2 regions of the Streptomyces sp. NPDC056347 genome follow, and region 1 is predicted to be linked to the other one. Evidence: riboswitches for the same ligand, from Rfam matches in the RefSeq annotation. Region 1 holds a riboswitch; the other holds the start of a gene.
The links. Region 1 has a riboswitch for glycine ahead of gcvT (glycine cleavage system aminomethyltransferase GcvT). Riboswitches for the same ligand answer to the same signal wherever they lie in the genome.
Positions count from the first base shown of each region.

Region 2: it holds a riboswitch for glycine, as region 1 does, so the genes downstream of both, gcvP (aminomethyl-transferring glycine dehydrogenase) here and gcvT (glycine cleavage system aminomethyltransferase GcvT) in region 1, are expected to answer to the same signal.

Region 1 is NZ_JBHJQP010000178.1:2,378-9,442, forward strand. Features, by position in the region: gene ACFCV8_RS30075 (ABC transporter permease) at 1-609, opposite strand, end outside; gene ACFCV8_RS30080 (enhanced serine sensitivity protein SseB C-terminal domain-containing protein) at 1,240-2,019, opposite strand; gene ACFCV8_RS30085 (enhanced serine sensitivity protein SseB) at 2,209-2,976, opposite strand; gene ACFCV8_RS30090 (AAA family ATPase) at 3,031-3,726, opposite strand; glycine riboswitch at 3,891-3,988, shown strand; gene gcvT (glycine cleavage system aminomethyltransferase GcvT) at 4,129-5,244, shown strand; gene gcvH (glycine cleavage system protein GcvH) at 5,473-5,850, shown strand; gene glyA (serine hydroxymethyltransferase) at 5,873-7,065, shown strand, end outside.
Region 2 is NZ_JBHJQP010000055.1:6,249-13,313, forward strand. Features, by position in the region: gene ACFCV8_RS15220 (FHA domain-containing protein) at 1-506, shown strand, start outside; gene ACFCV8_RS15225 (MerR family transcriptional regulator) at 524-1,258, shown strand; gene ACFCV8_RS15230 (bifunctional nuclease family protein) at 1,312-1,785, shown strand; gene ACFCV8_RS15235 (MerR family transcriptional regulator) at 2,026-2,568, shown strand; gene ACFCV8_RS15240 (DNA polymerase IV) at 2,616-4,088, shown strand; gene ACFCV8_RS15245 (PRC-barrel domain-containing protein) at 4,013-4,381, opposite strand; glycine riboswitch at 4,495-4,592, shown strand; gene gcvP (aminomethyl-transferring glycine dehydrogenase) at 4,787-7,065, shown strand, end outside.

The DNA.
Region 1 (7,065 bases):
TCCGATGACGGCGATGAGCACGGCGATGCGTACGCCGCTGCCGGTGAGGCCGAGCAGGTCGTCGGGGAGGACCGACACCAGGGAGATGATGAAGAGCAGCTGCGGGAAGGACAGCAGCACGTCCATGACCCGGCTGATCACCGCGTCCACCCAGCCGCCGAAGTATCCGGCGATGATCCCGAACAGGGTGCCGAGCGCGACGGCGACCAGGGCCGCCAGGAACGCCACCAGCAGGGAGATCCGGGCGCCGTAGACGATCCGGCTGAAGATGTCGCGGCCCTTGTTGGGCTCGACGCCGAAGAGGTAGTCGCCGCTGACCCCGCCGAGACTGCCCTGCGGAAGGTTGGTCAGCGGGTCGAGCATGTCCTGGTGGAACTCGTTCGGCGGGTGCCCGAACAGGCTGACGATCAGCGGCGCGAAGATTGCCACCAGGACGAGGACGAGAACGGTGATGCCGCCGGTCAGCGCGACCTTGTCCTGCTTCAGACGGTTCCAGGCGATCTGCTTGAGCGACCGTCCCTCGACCTTCTTCGCCCCGGAGTCGACCGCGGGGCCGCCGACCGCGTCCGGATCCGCTTCCCTGGTCGGCTCGTGCAGTGGTGCCGTCATCGTGGCAAGGACCCCTCTCAACCGGCGGTGGCCGGGCCGAACTGGCCGCTGTGGCGGCACGGATCAGTCAGTCGTACGCGGAGCGGCAAGACGCCCTTGCTGCCGGAGTCTTCATTGCCGTCACTACAGGTAGCCATACCGGTAGGCGAATGGATGCCTAACCGTGATGCGGTCCTGGGTGTTCCGTTATCCGGACGCGGGCGAACGCCCGCCGAACACAGGTCAGTTGATGCGCAAGGGGGCAGCGGATCGGATTAGCGGTGCAATCGTCACCAGGGGTGCGCAGTGCGCAAATACCGGACATTGAAGGGCTGATGACCCCGGACCGGGGTGAACACGTTCCGGATCAAGGCGAGTTGGCGCCTTATGCGAACGTTGCGGAAAACCGGAAGCGTAACGTCGCATTCCGGTCTTCGTCGCTTCGGCGGCTTTTCCACCCGTACGCGGGGAATGGCGGGTACCGGTCGGCGGGGAGCGGCGGGTACCCGTGTGCGGGGAGCGCCGATTGCCCGGGCGCGGGCCCCGCGGCGGCTGTCAGTACGTGGACTGCGACCGTGGCCAGCACGCGGACGTCGGGGGTGGCCAGCACGCGGACGTCGGCGGCTGTCAGTACGCGGACGTCGGCGGCGGTCAGTACGTGGACTGCGGCGGGTAGCCGTATCCCGTGGCGGGGGCCGCCGGGGCGTGTGCCTCGCGGTCGTAGAACGGGCGGGCGTTGGCGCGCAGCCACATCGCGACCGGGTCGTACTCGTCGGACATCGCGACGGTGGAGACCGGCAGCCCGTCCGGGACGGCGGAGATCGACTGCTGCATCATCGTGCGGGCCGCGTCCACCGCGGCCGGGCCGGTGTCGTAGAGGTCGAGCCCGATGGTGAGGTACGGGGCGCCGAGCGCGGGCTGCACCCAGGCGCGGCGCAGCGAGCGGACCGCGGGGGTGCGGTGGGCGTTCTGCGTGAGCAGGGCGTAGAACTGCGGGATCTCGATGGCCGGCTCGGTGAGGCGGAGCGGGCCCGCGGGCATCCGGTCGAGGCCGGTGGCGATCCGGCGCAGGTCCAGCCAGGGGATGCCGACGCCGCCGCCGGGGGCGTGCGGGTTGAGCCAGATGCCCCAGCGGTCGGGGAAGAGGGCGCGGGCGATCTCCAGGCCGTCGACCAGTTCGTGGGCGCGGTTCCAGCCGCTGGCGGAGAGCTCCTGGGCGGAGGTCACACAGGGGGCGTAGCCGAGGCCGTCGATCTCCATGTTCCCGTACTGGGCGTCGGGCGATCCGGCCCGGCCCTGCCACAGCAGCATCCAGATCCGGCCGTGGGCGAGGGCCTGGAGCAGCGCCTCGTACGCGTCGTAGCGTCCGGGCGTCACTTGGCGCAGCATGTGCTCGACCTGCCCGGCCGCCGCGGTGCCTGACGCACTCACCTGGTCCCGCCCCTCTTCGATCCACTGTGCCGGCCGGCCGCTCCCGGGCACACGGGTGCGGCCGGTGCCGAGGCACCCGCCATGAAACCAGCTTATGCGCCGGTCATGACACCGACTTGACGCCATGGTGCGCGGCGGTGCCCAGCTCCCGGGTGGCCAAAAACGCGCATGAGGCGTTCCGGCGCCCGGCTACCGGCCCGCCCGCTGGTAGAACGGCCGGACCGTCTCGCGCATCCAGTCGCCGACCGGGTCCTGGGCGACATCGAGCAGCACCAGGTTGACCGGCCAGGGCAGCGCGACGCGGCCCAGGGCGCGGCCGAGGGCGTCCATCGGGGCGTTGCGCGCGTCGTCCTCCCAGGCGGAGAGCTCCACGCCGACGAAGAGGACGGGTTCGCCGCCCTCGATGCTGGCCAGTGCGCGGCGGGCGGTGACCACGACGCCGCTCTCCTCGAACTCTCCGGCCGCCGCGGCGAGGAAGTCGACGGGCTCCTCCTGCCAGTCCGGCTCGAAGAGCCGGACCCGGCCGCCGCCGGCCGGGCCGTCGAGCGGGGTGCGGCCGGTCCGGCAGAGCTCGGCGACGGCCGGGGGCGGCAGCGGCATCCCGACCGCGCCGCCCGGGTTCACCACGATGCCGAGCTGCGGCGGCAGCCCGCGGGCGAAGTCGCGGGCGGGCGCGACCGTGAAGGACATGTGGCTGCCGACGCAGGCGAGGAACTGCTGCTCGGAGCTGAAGACGGGGACGTACGCGGCGCCGTCGAGCTCCATCGTCGGCAGGTCGAGGGACGGGGAGTCGGGTCCGCCGCCGTTGGGCAGCGGCACCCAGACCTGGTTGCGGCCGAGCACCTCGACGAGGCGCCCGCCCGCCTCCGGGTTGCCCACCGAGGCCATCAGCACCTCTTCGAGCTCATTGGCCGGCCATCCGCTCTGCGGATGCGCGGCCTGCGCCGGAATGTCCACTGCTTCCCCTGCTTCCCCTTCATCACCCACGCTTCCGCGCTTCCGCGCAGAAGGTTAGCGCCCGGCCCCGGGCCGCCCGGCCGTGAAGACGATCCGCCCGAGCCGCCCCGCCGCCTCCCGGTCCAGCAGCACCGCCGAGGCGCAGCCGGCCGGGAGGACGCCGTCCGCGGTCGCCGTCAGCAGCCGTCCCACCGCTCGGCGGTGCCGGGCGAAGGCGTACGCGGACACCCCGCGCCCGCGCTCGCGCTGCCCCTCCCGGGCGGTCTGCGGGCTGACGTCGAGGAGGACCAGGTGCAGGAGCCGGCCCCGGCGCCGGGCGGCCCGGGCCAGCCAGCCGCGTACCCACGCCTGGGTCCCGCAGTCGTGGACGACGGCGGACTCACCGGAGCGCAGCACCCGCCACAGCCCCCAGTAATGGGCGGCGCGCACGAGCGGGCGGTAGAGGGCGTAGGGAAGTAAGCGGGGCATCACCCCCGCCCAGCGGTCCCGGGTGTCCTGCGAGTCGACGGCGTGGGCCGCCACCACCACCCGCCGGATCAGCGTGGACTTCCCGCTGCCGGGCAGCCCGGAGACCACCACCACATCGCCCGCGGCGAAGTGCAGCCCGCGCGGGCTGCGCCCGGCCCGGTCCCGCAGATCCCGCACGACGGGCACGAGCCCGCCGGGCGCCTCCCGCGCCGGAGCCCCGGACCGCGCGGCCACCGCGCCGTGCGCGACCCCCGTGGTCGTCGCGTACCGCTGCAACGTCATCGCCCTCCCCCATGGTCGGCTCACCCCAGACCCCATGCCCATGAAGTGTAAAGAAAAGGTAATGCGGCACAACCGCCCGTGCCGATGAATTCCAGCGGGGTACCGGGGCCCCATTCCGGTGCGATGCGTGCGATGATGACCCGGCCAACTGCATAAAGGCCGCTTGAATCCGCGCGGGAGAGTCCCGGTCACTGTCCGTGCCGGGCGCCGAAGGAGCAAGTTCCTCCCTTGAATCTCTCAGGCCCCGTACCGCGTGGATGAGGCAGATCTGAAAAGCGGGCCGCTTCGCGGCTCCACCCAAGGTGCAAGCCGAACCCGTCCGGGGCTCTCGGCGAACCTCTCAGGTTCCGATGACAGATGGGGAGGGTTCGCCCATGTCGTCATGTTCCGGGAGTCACACTCATGAGCACCGCACCCCGCCTCACCGCCCTCGATGCCCTGCACCGTTCGCTGGGCGCGACCATGACCGACTTCGCGGGCTGGGACATGCCCCTGCGGTACGCCAGTGAGCGCGACGAGCACAACGCGGTGCGCACCCGGGCCGGTCTCTTCGACCTGTCGCACATGGGCGAGATCACCGTCACCGGCGCCGGTGCGGCCGCCCTCCTGAACTTCGCGCTGGTCGGCAACATCGGCACGGTCGCCGTGGGCCGCGCCCGCTACACGATGATCTGCGCCGAGGACGGCGGCATCCTGGACGACCTGATCGTCTACCGGCTCGGCGAGACCGAGTACATGGTCGTGGCCAACGCGGGCAACGCCCAGATCGTGCTGGACGCGCTGACCGCGCGGGCCGAGGGCTTCGACGCCGAGGTCCGCGACGACCGCGACGCGTACGCGCTGCTCGCCGTCCAGGGCCCCGAGTCCCCCGCGATCCTGGCCTCGGTCACCGACGCCGACCTGGACGGTCTGAAGTACTACGCCGGGCTGCCGGGCACCGTCGCCGGGGTTCCCGCGCTGATCGCCCGTACCGGCTACACCGGCGAGGACGGCTTCGAGCTGTTCGTCGCCCCCGCCCACGCCGAGCAGCTGTGGAAGGCGCTGACCGAGGCGGGCGCCGGGCGCGGCCTGGTGCCGTGCGGGCTGTCCTGCCGCGACACGCTGCGCCTGGAGGCGGGCATGCCGCTGTACGGGCACGAGCTGACCACCGGGCTGACCCCGTTCGACGCCGGTCTCGGCCGGGTCGTGAAGTTCGAGAAGGAGGGCGACTTCGTCGGCCGCAAGGCCCTGGAAGCCGCCGCCGAGCGCGCCGAGACCGCCCCGCCGCGCAAGCTGGTCGGCCTGGTCGCCGAGGGCCGCCGGGTGCCGCGCGCCGGATTCCCCGTGACCGTCGGCGGCGAGGTCGTCGGCGAGGTCACCTCCGGCGCCCCCTCGCCCACCCTGGGCAAGCCGATCGCCATGGCCTACATCGACGCGACGCACGCCACGCCCGGCACCGCGGGCGTCGCGGTGGACATCCGGGGCAGTCACGAGCCGTACGAGGTCGTGGCGCTGCCGTTCTACAAGCGCCAGAAGTGACGCCGGGCGCCGCAGGCGAAGCCGGGCGCCGGAAGTGACGCCGGACGCCGCGAGCAAGGCCGAGCACCGGAAGTGACGCCGGACACCGGAAGTCGCATCGGGCGCCGGGAGCGGACACCGGCGCCCCGCAGAGAATTCACGGCCGCGTCGCAGAAGTGACGCAGTCGCGTCTCACACCGTAAGACCACCGTTCATCAGCACTCCCCCGCGTACAGGAGAATTCAGGTCATGAGCAACCCCCAGCAGCTGCGGTACAGCAAGGAGCACGAGTGGCTGTCGGCCGTCGAGGACGGTGTGGCCACGATCGGTATCACCGAGCACGCCGCCAACGCCCTCGGCGACGTCGTCTACGTCCAGCTCCCCGAGGTCGGTGACACGGTGACCGCGGGCGAGACCTGCGGCGAGCTGGAGTCGACCAAGTCCGTGAGCGACCTGTACTCGCCGGTGACCGGTGAGGTCACCGAGGCGAACCAGGACGTCGTGGACGACCCGTCGCTGGTGAACACCGCTCCCTTCGAAGGCGGCTGGCTGTTCAAGGTACGCGTCGCGGAGGAGCCGAAGGACCTGCTCTCCGCCGACGAGTACACCGAGTTCTCCGGCAACTAAAGAGACCCCAAGGGACCACCTGATGTCGCTTCTCAACTCCTCCCTCCACGAGCTGGACCCGGATGTCGCCGCCGCCGTCGACGCCGAGCTCCACCGTCAGCAGTCCACCCTCGAGATGATCGCCTCGGAGAACTTCGCTCCGGTCGCGGTCATGGAGGCCCAGGGCTCCGTCCTCACCAACAAGTACGCCGAGGGCTACCCCGGCCGCCGCTACTACGGTGGCTGCGAGCACGTCGACGTCGTCGAGCAGATCGCCATCGACCGGATCAAGGCGCTGTTCGGCGCCGAGGCGGCGAACGTCCAGCCGCACTCCGGTGCGCAGGCCAACGCCGCCGCGATGTTCGCGCTGCTCAAGCCGGGCGACACGATCATGGGCCTGAACCTGGCCCACGGCGGTCACCTGACCCACGGCATGAAGATCAACTTCTCCGGCAAGCTCTACAACGTGGTCCCGTACCACGTCGACGACACCGGTGTCGTGGACATGGTCGAGGTCGAGCGGCTTGCCAAGGAGTCGAAGCCGAAGCTGATCGTCGCCGGCTGGTCGGCGTACCCGCGTCAGCTGGACTTCGCCGCCTTCCGCCGGATCGCGGACGAGGTCGGCGCGTACCTGATGGTCGACATGGCCCACTTCGCGGGTCTGGTGGCCGCGGGCCTGCACCCCAACCCGGTGCCGCACGCCCATGTCGTCACGACCACCACGCACAAGACCCTCGGCGGTCCGCGCGGCGGTGTCATCCTGTCGACGCAGGAGCTGGCCAAGAAGATCAACTCCGCGGTCTTCCCGGGCCAGCAGGGTGGTCCGCTGGAGCACGTGATCGCGGCCAAGGCGGTCTCCTTCAAGGTCGCCGCGTCCGAGGAGTTCAAGGAGCGCCAGCAGCGCACCCTGGACGGTGCCCGCATCCTCGCCGAGCGCCTGGTGCAGCCGGACGTCACCGAGGCCGGTGTCTCCGTGCTGTCCGGCGGCACGGACGTGCACCTGGTCCTGGTCGACCTGCGCGACTCCGAGCTGGACGGCCAGCAGGCCGAGGACCGGCTCCACGAGATCGGCATCACGGTCAACCGGAACGCCGTCCCGAACGACCCGCGCCCGCCGATGGTCACCTCGGGTCTGCGGATCGGTACGCCCGCCCTGGCGACCCGCGGCTTCCAGAACGACGACTTCACCGAGGTCGCGGAGATCATCGCCGCTGCCCTCAAGCCGTCCCACGACGC
Region 2 (7,065 bases), on a different contig from region 1:
GCCATCGCAATTCCGAGGCCGGCCGCTTCTGCTCCAACTGCGGTGCGCCGCTGAAGGGCGGTATTCCGGAGCGTGCCTCGGAGACGACGTCGACGATCTCCATCTCCGGCCTTGAGGCGTACGACGCGGAGGCCACCGGCCAGACCGCCATCCCGTCCCTCTCGCCCGAGGCGCAGGCCGCCGTCGAGGCGCTGCCGCTCGGCTCGGCGCTCCTCGTGGTGCGCCGTGGTCCGAATTCCGGCAGTCGTTTCCTGCTGGACGGTGAGGTGACCACGGCGGGCCGTCACCCGCAGAGCGACATCTTCCTCGATGACGTGACGGTGTCGCGTCGCCACGTGGAGTTCCACCGGGGCGCCGACGGCAGCTTCACGGTCGGGGACGTCGGCAGTCTCAACGGCACCTACGTCAATCGTGAGCGCATCGACTCCGTCGCCCTGTCGAATGGCGACGAAGTGCAGATCGGCAAGTACCGGCTGGTCTTCTACGCGAGCCAGCGCGGTATCTGACCCGTCAGGGAAGGTCCATGCTCAGAACACCGACGGGCGGTGCCGTGACCGGCACCGCCACCGGCGACGACCGCCCGATGAGCATCGGTACGGTGCTGCTGCGGCTGCGGGAAGAGTTTCCCGAGGTCACGATCTCCAAGATCCGTTTCCTGGAGGCCGAGGGGCTCGTCGAGCCGCAGCGGACTCCTTCGGGCTATCGCAAGTTCCGCGGTGCCGATGTGGAGCGGCTGGCCCAGGTGCTGCGCATGCAGCGGGACCACTACCTGCCGTTGAAGGTCATCCGCGAGCATCTGGATGCCCTCGCCCGTGGTGAACAGGCCGCCCTGCCGTCCGGGGGCGGCCCGCGGGACCTGGCCGACGGGGCGGAGGCCGGACGGCCCACCGCCGCCCGGATCGGCCGTGCCGAGCTGCTGGCCGCCGCCGAGGCGACGGAGAGCGAGCTCGACGAGTGGGAGTCGTACGGTCTGGTCACCCCGACCCCGGAGGGCGGCTACGACGCCGAGGCGGTCACCGTCGCCAAGCTTGTGGCGGATCTGGGCAGGTTCGGTCTCGAGCCGCGTCACCTGCGTGCCATGCGGTCGGCTGCGGATCGTGAGGTCGGGCTCATCGAGCAGGTGGTCGCGCCCTTGCGCAGACATCGGAATCCGCAGACCAGAGCCCATGCGGAGGCCACCGCGAAAGAGCTTGCGGAGCTGTCCGTGCGGCTCCATTCGGCCTTTGTGCAGAGCGCTCTGCACGTCCGGCTCCACTGATCACGCCGGTGCCCGACTACCCAAACCTGCCAAGCACGTCCTAGGGTTGCTGTGTGAACGAGCTCGACGTTGTGGGTGTCCGGGTGGAAATGCCCTCGAACCAACCGATCGTGCTCCTGCGTGAAGTGGGAGGCGACCGGTTCCTCCCCATTTGGATCGGTCCCGGGGAGGCGACCGCGATCGCCTTCGCCCAGCAGGGCATGGCACCGGCCAGGCCGCTGACCCATGATCTCTTCAAGGACGTGCTCGAGGCCGTGGGCCAGGAGCTCACCGAGGTCCGCATCACGGACCTCCGCGAAGGGGTCTTCTACGCGGAGCTGGTCTTCGCCAGCGGGGTCGAGGTGAGCGCGCGGCCGTCCGACGCCATAGCGCTCGCCCTGCGCACCGGAACGCCGATCTACGGCAGCGACGGGGTGCTCGACGACGCAGGCATCGCGATTCCGGACGAGCAGGAGGACGAGGTGGAGAAGTTCCGCGAGTTCCTCGACCAGATCTCCCCGGAAGACTTCGGTACCAACAGCCAGTGACCGTCCCGCAGGGCTGCCGCCAGCACATCCGACAAGCCTTTCCCGCTTGCGAGGCGGGGGAAACCACCCTCGGGGTGATTATCACTCGGCGTGCCGAGTGTGGCGATCGTTGACGCACCCCGAGTGACTGCCTACCTTCGAGAGGGCAGGTCAAGGACGGAGGTCGGCGTGAGAAGCAGCGGCGACGGTACGGCAGCGGGTGCGCCGTGTCCGCAGCAGGGGAGTACAGCCGACCACACCATCGTGCAACCGGTTCATCCGGCGGTGGCGGGGGGCGCAGTGGCATCGGCCAACGACATCGGCTACCGCGGGCCGACCGCCTGCGCGGCCGCCGGGATCACCTACCGGCAGCTGGACTACTGGGCGCGCACGGGGCTGGTGGAACCGAGCGTGCGCCCCGCGTACGGCTCCGGCACGCAGCGGCTCTACAGCTTCCGGGACGTCGTCCTGCTGAAGATCGTGAAGCGGTTCCTGGACACCGGCGTGGCGCTGCAGAACATCCGCACCACGGTGCAGCACCTGCGAGCCCGCGGGTTCCAGGATCTCGAGCGGATGACGCTGATGAGCGACGGGGCGACGGTCTACGAATGCTCCTCGCCCGACGAGGTCGTCAGCCTCCTCCAGGGCGGCCAAGGGGTCTTCGGCATCGCCGTGGGCGTGGTGTGGCAGGACGTCGACGCCGCGCTGTCGCAGCTGCACGGCGAGCGGGTGGACACCGGCGAGACCCTCGTCGGGAACAACCCCGCCGACGAGCTGGCGCGACGCCGCAACCGGGCCGGCTGATCCGGCCGTGCGGCGACTGTCAGTGCCGTAGGGCAGCATCGGTGGGTGTGAGAGCCGCACCCACCATCCTCCATCTCGACATGGATGCCTTCTACGCCTCGGCCGAGCAGGCGGCCAAGCCGAGCCTGCGCGGCAAGCCGGTCGTGGTGGGCGGGCTGGGGCCGCGCGGGGTCGTCGCCACCGCGTCGTACGAGGCGCGGCGCTTCGGGGTGCACTCCGCCATGCCGATGGCGCAGGCGCGGCGGCTCGCGCCCAACGCGGCCTATCTGGTGCCCCGCTTCCAGCTGTACCGGGCGGTGAGCGATCAGGTGATGGAGCTGCTCGCGCGGCTCTCCCCGCTGGTGGAGCCGCTCAGCCTGGACGAGGCCTTCGTGGACCTGGAGGCCGGCGGGACGGCCGACGACACGGCCTCGGCGCTGGAGATCGGCGAGCGGCTGCGTGCGGCCATCAGGGCGGTCACCGGGCTCACCGGCTCGGTGGGGCTCGCCGGCTCCAAGATGCTGGCCAAGATCGCTTCGGAGGAGGCCAAGCCCGACGGGCTGCGGCTGATAGTCCCCGGCACGGAGCGCGCGCTGCTCGCGCCGAAGTCGGTGCGGATCCTTCCCGGGGTGGGGCCCGCGACGGCGGACCATCTGCGCCGAGCCGGGATGACCACGGTCGATGACCTGGCCGAGGCCGGTGAGGACGAGCTCGTACGCCTGCTCGGCAAGGCCCACGGCGGCTCGCTGCATCGGATGGCCCTCGGCCACGACGACCGGCCGGTGGTCGCGGAGCGGGACGCGAAATCGGTGTCGGTGGAGGACACCTTCGACGCCGATCTCCACGACCGGATCCGGATCCGGTCGGAGGTCGAGCGGCTGGCCGACCGGTGCGTCGGGCGGCTGCGGGGCGCGGGGCGGTCCGGGCGCACGGTGGTGCTGAAGGTGCGCCGCTACGACTTCTCGACGCTCACCCGGTCCGAGACGCTCCGCGGCCCCACGGACGACCCCGTGGTGGTCCGTGAGGCCGCCGCACGGCTCCTTGAGGCCGTGGATACCACCGGGGGCGTCCGGCTCCTCGGTGTGGGCGTCTCGGGGCTCGCCGACTACACGCAGGAGGATCTCTTCGCCCAGGCCGCCGAGGAGCGGGCGGCGGCCGGGGAACAGGCGAAGGAGCCGTCGGCACCGGGGCTCGTCGACGACGGCGCCGAGCCGCCGGACGAGTCCGGGGCGAAGCCACCGGAGACGGAGACCGCCGAACTGCGCGCGGCCCGGCACTGGTCCGCCGGACACGACGTGCACCACACCGCCTACGGACATGGCTGGGTGCAGGGCAGCGGTGTCGGCCGGGTGACCGTGCGGTTCGAGGAGCCCGAGTCGGCGCCCGGCCGGGTGCGCACCTTCCGGGTGGACGATCCGCAGCTGCGGCCGGCCGACCCGCTGCCCCTGGTGCGCAATCCGCCGGACTACTCGTCCTGGCCGGCCAGCCTGCCGAAGTCCCGGTCCGGGGGGACGTCCCCGGGCGGGGAGTCGAGTCCGTAATGGCGGTAGAGCTGGAGTTCCTGCTCCGGTGAGAGGTGGCGGCCCACGCCGAAGTCGGGCGCGTCCTTGATCAGGGCCCGGTCGAAGGGGACGCGGAGCGTGTCCTCCACGAATTCACTGGGTTCCAGCGGCACGAACGCGTCCCGGCTGAAGAGCCCGGTACGTACGGCGGCCCACTCGGGGACCCCGGTCGCGTCGTCGAGGTACACCTCGTCGACGGTCCCGATCCTGGTGCCCTTGCGGTCGAATGCCTTGCGGCCGATCAGGCTGCGCGGATCGATGTCGGTCTGCACGATCCCTCCCACTGGTCGCGGCTACTCCACAAGCACTACAAAAGGGCAGATCCGGGTGGTTGGCCACTCGAGAAATCGGCCATGAACCCCGCTGGTAGGCTGGTCATGGCCGCTGACCCCGTGCGGGAGAGTCCTTCGGAGCTGATCCGGAGGGCGCCGAAGGAGCAAATCCTCCCCGGAATCTCTCAGGCCCCCGTACCGCACGGACGAGGTCACTCTGGAAAGCAGGGCGGGTTTCGTGCGGCCGGGTGCCGGTACGAGTCCCTACCTCACCGACGGTGAAAGCCGGCACGCCCCAGGGCGCGCCGGTGAAGCTCTCAGGTTGAGATGACAGAGGGGGAGGCCGTTCGGGCACCCGCGCCGAGGTGCCCCTCGCAGGTCGTGACAGACCAGGAGGCCTCCACCATGACCCCCCGCCGCACTCCGCTCTCCCAGCTGGAGCAGGGCATTCCGTTCGAGCAGCGCCACATCGGACCCGATGCCGAGGCGCAGTCGAAGATGCTCGCCCAGGTCGGTTACGGCTCGCTGGACGAGCTCACCGCGGCCGCGGTGCCCGATGTCATCAAGAGCACGGAGGCTCTCGGGCTGCCGTCCGCGCGCACCGAGGCCGAGGTACTCGCCGAGCTGCGTGACCTCGCGGACCGCAACCAGGTGCTGAGCCCGATGATCGGCCTCGGCTACTACGGCACCTTCACCCCGCCGGTGATCCTGCGCAACGTCATGGAGAACCCCGCCTGGTACACGGCCTACACGCCCTACCAGCCGGAGATCTCGCAGGGCCGTCTGGAGGCCCTGCTGAACTTCCAGACGATGGTCGCCGACCTGACCGGACTGCCCACCTCCGGCGCCTCCCTGCTCGACGAGGGCACCGCGGCCGCCGAGGCCATGGCGCTGTCCCGGCGCGTCGGAAAGGTCAAGAACGGCGTCTTCCTGGTCGACGCCGACGCCCTGCCGCAGACCGTCGCCGTCATCGGGACCCGTGCCGAGCCGACCGGTGTCGAGGTCGTCGTCGCCGATCTGTCCGAGGGCATCCCGGCCGAGCTCGCCGAGCGCGGTGTCTTCGGCGTCCTGCTGCAGTACCCCGGCGCGTCCGGCGAGGTCCGCCACATCGGCTCCGTCATCGAGCAGGCCCACGAACTGGGCGCGATCGTCACGGTCGCCGCCGATCTGCTGGCCCTGACCCTGCTCACCTCTCCTGGCGAGCTGGGCGCGGACATCGCCATCGGCACCACGCAGCGCTTCGGCGTCCCGATGGGCTTCGGCGGCCCGCACGCCGGATACATGGCCGTCCGCGAGAAGTTCGCCCGCAGCCTGCCCGGCCGCCTCGTCGGTGTCTCCGTCGACGCGGACGGCAACAAGGCCTACCGGCTGGCCCTGCAGACGCGTGAGCAGCACATCCGCCGCGAGAAGGCCACCAGCAACATCTGCACCGCCCAGGTGCTGCTCGCCGTCATGGCCGGGATGTACGCCGTCTACCACGGCCCGGACGGGCTGCGGACGATCGCCCGGCGTACCCACCGCTACGCCGCGATCCTGGCCGAGGGCCTGCGCGCCGCCGGTGTCGACGTGGTGACCGGCGCCCACTTCGACACCCTCACCGTGCGCGTCCCGGGCAAGGCGGCCGAGGTCGTCGCCGAGGCCCGCGAGCGCGGGGTCAACCTGCGCCTGGTCGACGCCGACCTGGTCTCCGTCGCCTGTGACGAGACGACCACCCGGACGCAGATCGCCGCCGTCTGGGCCGCCTTCGGAACCGAGGGCGACATCGAGGCGCTGGACGCCACCGTCGCCGACGCGCTGCCCGAGGGACTGCTGCGCACCGATGCGGTCCTCACGCACCCGGTCTTCCACCAGCACCGCTCCGAGACCGCGATGCTGCGCTACCTGCGCCGCCTCGCCGACCGGGACTACGCGCTGGACCGCGGCATGATCCCGCTCGGCTCCTGCACCATGAAGCTGAACGCGACCACCGAGATGGAGCCGATCACCTGGCCCGAGTTCGGCGCGCTGCACCCCTTCGCCCCGGCCGAGCAGGCGGAGGGCTTCCTCACCCTCATCCGTGAGCTGGAGGAGCGCCTGGCCGAGGTCACCGGCTACGACGCGGTGTCGATCCAGCCGAACGCGGGCTCGCAGGGCGAGTTCGCCGGTCTCCTGGCCGTACGGGCGTACCACCGGGCCAACGGCGACGAGCAGCGCACCGTCTGTCTCATCCCGTCCTCCGCGCACGGCACCAACGCGGCCAGCGCCGTGATGGCCGGGATGAAGGTCGTCGTGGTGAAGACCGCCGACGACGGGGAGGTGGACGTCGAGGACCTGCGGGCCAAGATCGAGAAGCACCGCGACGAGCTCGCCGTCCTCATGATCACGTACCCGTCGACGCACGGTGTGTTCGAGGAGCACGTCGCCGACATCTGTGCCGAGGTGCACGACGCGGGTGGCCAGGTGTACGTCGACGGCGCCAACCTCAACGCGCTGGTCGGCCTCGCCCGGCCGGGCCGGTTCGGCGGCGACGTCTCGCACCTGAACCTGCACAAGACCTTCTGCATCCCGCACGGCGGCGGCGGCCCCGGTGTCGGCCCGGTCGGTGTGCGCGCGCACCTCGCCCCGTACCTGCCGAACCACCCGCTCCAGCCCACGGCGGGCCCCGAGACGGGTGTCGGGCCGATCTCGGCCGCTCCGTGGGGCTC